One region of the Comamonas sp. 7D-2 genome, then DNA from elsewhere that is predicted to be linked to it. Evidence: predicted binding sites of a transcription regulator. Region 1 holds the regulator's gene; the other holds the start of a gene.
What was found. Region 1 encodes sigma-54, which starts transcription at its own class of promoters, with help from an activator protein. Its sites were predicted from a motif close to TGGCANGNAANCTGCTTT; they were not measured.

Region 1 (2,196 bases):
GTGATCTTCGACGAGACCTTTATGCACTGGGCCGAGAACCGCTCGGAAGGCAACCGCATCGTGCTGTTCTGCGATGTGGAGCGCCCCATGACCAATGGCTTTGCCCAGTGGCTCAATCACTGGCTGGGCAAGAACGTGGTGGCCGCCGCCAGCTCGCCCAACAACGAGGGCGATCCGCGCGGCATGATCAGCAAGCTGTTCAAGATCTCGTTCTATGCGGGCAAGTACCGCCGCGCCTTCCGCGACTGGAATCCGACCTTCTACAAGATCCTCAAGTTCGGCCTGATGATTGGCGTGCTGGTCTGGTTTATCTGGTGGTTGGTTTCTTGATAACCCCCTGAGGCGCTACGCGCCTTCCCCTGGCCGGGCGCCCCCAAGGGGGGACGGCAGCATCGCCGCAAGGGCGGCTCTTGCTCGCTGCCCCTTGCTTGAGGAATGCCTTATCAAGGCTCCCGCCCTAAATACAGAACAAGAAAGCCGCTGTGTGATGCATCAGCGGCTTTCTTGTTTCTGCGGTGCCCTACAGCGCCTTGCGCAGCGTGGTCGTCGGTATCTTGAGCTGCTCGCGGTATTTGGCGACGGTGCGGCGCGCGCACTCGATGCCCTGCTCTTTGAGCATATCGGCCAGCTTGGCGTCCGACAGCGGCTTCTTGGCATCTTCGGCATCGACAAACTGCTTGATCAGCGCACGCACGGCCGTGCTGGAAGCACTGCCGCCGGTTTCCGTGCCCAGGCCCGAGCCGAAGAAATACTTGAGCTCGAAGGTGCCCTGGGGCGTGGCCATGTACTTGGCCGTGGTCACGCGGCTGATCGTGGACTCGTGCAGACCCAGGGTGTCGGCGATATCGCGCAGCACCAGCGGGCGCATGGCCAGTTCGCCATGCACAAAGAAGTTCTTCTGCCGCTCCACAATGGCTTCGGAGACCCGCAAGATGGTGTCGAAACGCTGCTGGATGTTCTTGATGAACCAGCGCGCCTCCTGCAACTGCTGCTGCAGCGCCGCATGGCCGTCGCTGTTCTTGTGGCGGCGCAGCACGCCGGCATAGATGTCGTGCACGCGCAGACGCGGCATGACCTCGGGGTTGAGCTGCACGGAGAAGTCCACCCGGCCCGAGCCGGACCGCAGCGGGCGCACGATGACATCAGGCACCACGATATGGCGCTCCACGTCCACAAAGCGCCGACCCGGACGCGGCTCCAGCCTGGCGATCAGGGCCATGGCTTCGCGCAGCTGTTCCTCTCGCGCGCCGCACAGGCTGGTGAGCTTGCGCAGATCGCGCCGCGCCAGCAGGTCCATGGGCTGCGCGCAGATGGCCTGCGCCAGCAGCAGCCGGTTCATATGCGCCTCGGTCGTGCCCTCGTCCTCGGCGGTGCGGATCAGGTCGCGCAGCTGCAGCTGCAGGCACTCGGCCAGATCACGCGCTCCCACGCCCACGGGCTCCAGGCTTTGAAGCAGCTTCAGAGCAATGACAAAGTGCTGCTCCAGTTCCTCGCGCTCTTCCAGGTCGTCGCCGGCCAGGCTCTGCGCCAGCTCCTGCAGGGAATCCTCGAGATAGCCGTCGTCGCTGAGCGACTCGATGAGAAAGCGCAGCGCCGCCATGTCCGCCGCGCCCAGATGCAGGCTCAGCGCCTGACGATGGAGAAAGTCGGTCAGGCTCTGGTGCTCGCGCGCCAGATCGATGGCATCGGTTTCGTCATCGCCATCGCGGTTGCGCGTGGAGCTGCTGGCCGAGGGCGTATCCCACTCGCTGCTGGATTCGCCACCCCATTCCCCGTCCTGGCCGTCCAGGCCCTCGGCCTCCCAGTTCAGCGTTTCAGGGGTTTCGGGGTTTGATGCCTCCGCTACCGTTTCAGTAGCTTGTTGCGCTTGCGATGCATCTCTTTCAGCATGAATACCATCTGAAGTACTGTATTCACTGGCGCTATTAGCTACATCTACAGGAGCATCTCCCGCAGTTTCGGCCTCATCGCCCGCACGTTCCAGAAAAGGGTTGTCGACCAGCATCTGCTCGACTTCCTGCGCCAGCTCCAGGGTGGAAAGCTGCAGCAGCTGAATGGATTGCTGCAGCTGCGGCGTAAGCGATAAATGCTGCGAAACGCGTAGCGAGAGACCTGGCTTCATCGAGGCGCGGCCCCCAGACAATCATTGCAAACGCGCGCAGTGCTACGGGTTTGCCGCCGGGCCGCCCCAAGGCA
Region 2 (2,196 bases), 180 kb from region 1:
CGCGCCGATCCCAACCACTGAAACCTGCAATCTCAGAATCACGCTCATGGGCCGCTCCCCTCAGGCAAGCCAGGCACGCAAGACACTGCTGCCCATCACCGGCTTGGTGCTGGCAGCCCATGGGCTGTTGCTCTGGGGCCTGCCCGAACTAAGCCCGCCGGACAAAGTGGCGGACGACCAGATCGTGATGGAGACGCGCATGCTGCAGGCGCCCCCTCCTCCGCCGCCTGCACCCGCAGCGCCCAAACCGGCTCCAGCCCCGGCGCCCAAACCCCAGGCCTCACCCCGGGCGCCGGCTCCTGCTCCCGTGCCTGCCCCTGCACCGGACGAACAGGAATCAGAGCCAAATCCGCCTCCAGCCCAGGAACCACAAACGCAAGAAACTCCTGGAACAGAAGCACCCGCCAATACAGAGCTGCCCGCTGCTGCAGCAGAGCCGGCTCCCGAGCCCATGGCCGAGCCTCCCGAAGCCAATGGTGCCGACACGGCCCGCCCCATCCAGGTCACGCCCGCAGGCAGCGCGCCGCTGCCACCTGACTCTGTGCTGCCCGTCACCCTGCCCAACTCCGCCACGCTGGAGTTCAATGCCTCGGGTCAGGTCAAGGGTTTTCAATACTCGGCCGGCGCCCAGCTGCAATGGCAGCATGACGGCCAGTATTACCAGGCCAGGCAGTCGATCAGCATGTTCTTGCTCGGCGAGCGCGCCCAGACCAGCGAGGGGCTTATCACACCCAAGGGCCTGCAACCGCTCAACTTCAGCGACAAGGGGCGAAAAACCCAGTCCGCCGCCTTTGATGTGGCCAGTGGCAAGGCACACTACAGCGGCGGCCAGACCGATGCGGCCATCGGCGATGGCGTGCAGGACCGCCTCAGCGTGTTTCTACAGCTCTCGGCCCTGATGGCTGCCGCCCCCGATAAATACCCGCCAGGCACGCTGATAGAGCTGACCACCAGCAGCGCACGCTCGGCCGTGCGCTGGCAGTTCCGCGTGGGTGCCAGCGAGGCGCTGGAGCTGCCATTTGGCGGCGTCATGGCGCTGCGCCTGGACAAGCTGCCCGGCAAAAGCAGCAGCGACCAGCGCGGATCGGTCTGGCTGGCTCCGTCCATGCAATACCTGCCCGTGCGCATCAAGCTCACTCTGGGACAGGACGACTTTGTCGACCTGCAGCTCAGGAAATATCTGCCCGCGCCGCAATAGCCTCCATGCCGCAGCCTGGCGTAAACCCCGGGAGCACCGCGCCCAAAGCGCTCACTCACCTCCCAGCCAAGGCCTGCAACCTGCATCGGCTCGGGCTGAACGCTGTCGCGCCATTCAAGGACTTGCCTACTACAGATCGGGAAAGCCAGTTGCCCACAACCATGCCAAATCCATGGAATACTGTGCCCAAGTGCCAAGAGCAGGCATTTCCACCTTGAAATGCGGCACCCTGTCGCCATATCCATGGCAGGCATGCTCATAACGGAAGTGAAAGGAGGAACACCATGCAAATGCTTTACGACTCTGAATCCTTTGCGGTGCTCCATCTGCGTCCCGATATGGAGGCAGACGTTCCGGCAGGCAAAGCCAAGGCCGAGACCGAGCAAGCCCATCAACTGCCGCGCCACGGCTTCGAAATCGTGGACAAGCGTTCGGGCAAGGAGGTGTATCTGGATGGTTCCTGGGCCGAAATGTTCCAGAAGCAGATCCTCGCCTGGCAGCAGGATGCCCCCACCGAGGAGGAGGTGGAGGAAATTCTCGACACCTACACGGGCCTGGCCCAGCAGCCGGTAATCATTCACTGAACACCTTGCAAAAAGCCACTCGAAAGAGTGGCTTTTTTGATGCCTGAAAACACACTCTAGTGCTTACCGGAAAAGCGCGATCCGCTATGACTTTCTGCACAACAGCATCAACACGCAGGCACTCAGCATGCAGCCAAAAAAGCCCAGCAGCCCCCCTGCCGCACCCAGCGCCAGCCAGTAGCCCCAGTCAATGCCTTGCTCTGCGCAGTGAATCTCGCACTGGGGGTTGTGCTCCCAGGCCATCCACATCAGAAGCCCGGCCATCACAAAGCCGGCGCATGCGCTGAGGATCAAGACCGACTTCCAGGGATTTCGCCTACCGCGGATCATGGCCTCGCTCCTGGCAGTGCTCTGTTCAGCCATCGGTACAGCGGCGCTACCAGCAGCAGCACGGCAATCAGCCGGCAGACCTGA

Region 2: the regulator sigma-54 is predicted to act here: its motif matches at 1,268-1,285, upstream of MPZ60_RS22820 (DUF3567 domain-containing protein).

The regions. Positions count from the first base shown of each region.
Region 1 covers NZ_CP094238.1:5,145,126-5,147,321, forward strand. The annotation lists gene MPZ60_RS23695 (aspartyl/asparaginyl beta-hydroxylase domain-containing protein) at 1-330, shown strand, start outside; gene MPZ60_RS23700 (RNA polymerase factor sigma-54) at 521-2,122, opposite strand.
Region 2 covers NZ_CP094238.1:4,964,129-4,966,324, forward strand. The annotation lists gene MPZ60_RS22810 (IclR family transcriptional regulator) at 1-21, shown strand, start outside; gene MPZ60_RS22815 (DUF3108 domain-containing protein) at 47-1,198, shown strand; gene MPZ60_RS22820 (DUF3567 domain-containing protein) at 1,483-1,782, shown strand; gene MPZ60_RS22825 (hypothetical protein) at 1,867-2,076, opposite strand; gene MPZ60_RS22830 (AbrB family transcriptional regulator) at 2,109-2,196, opposite strand, start outside.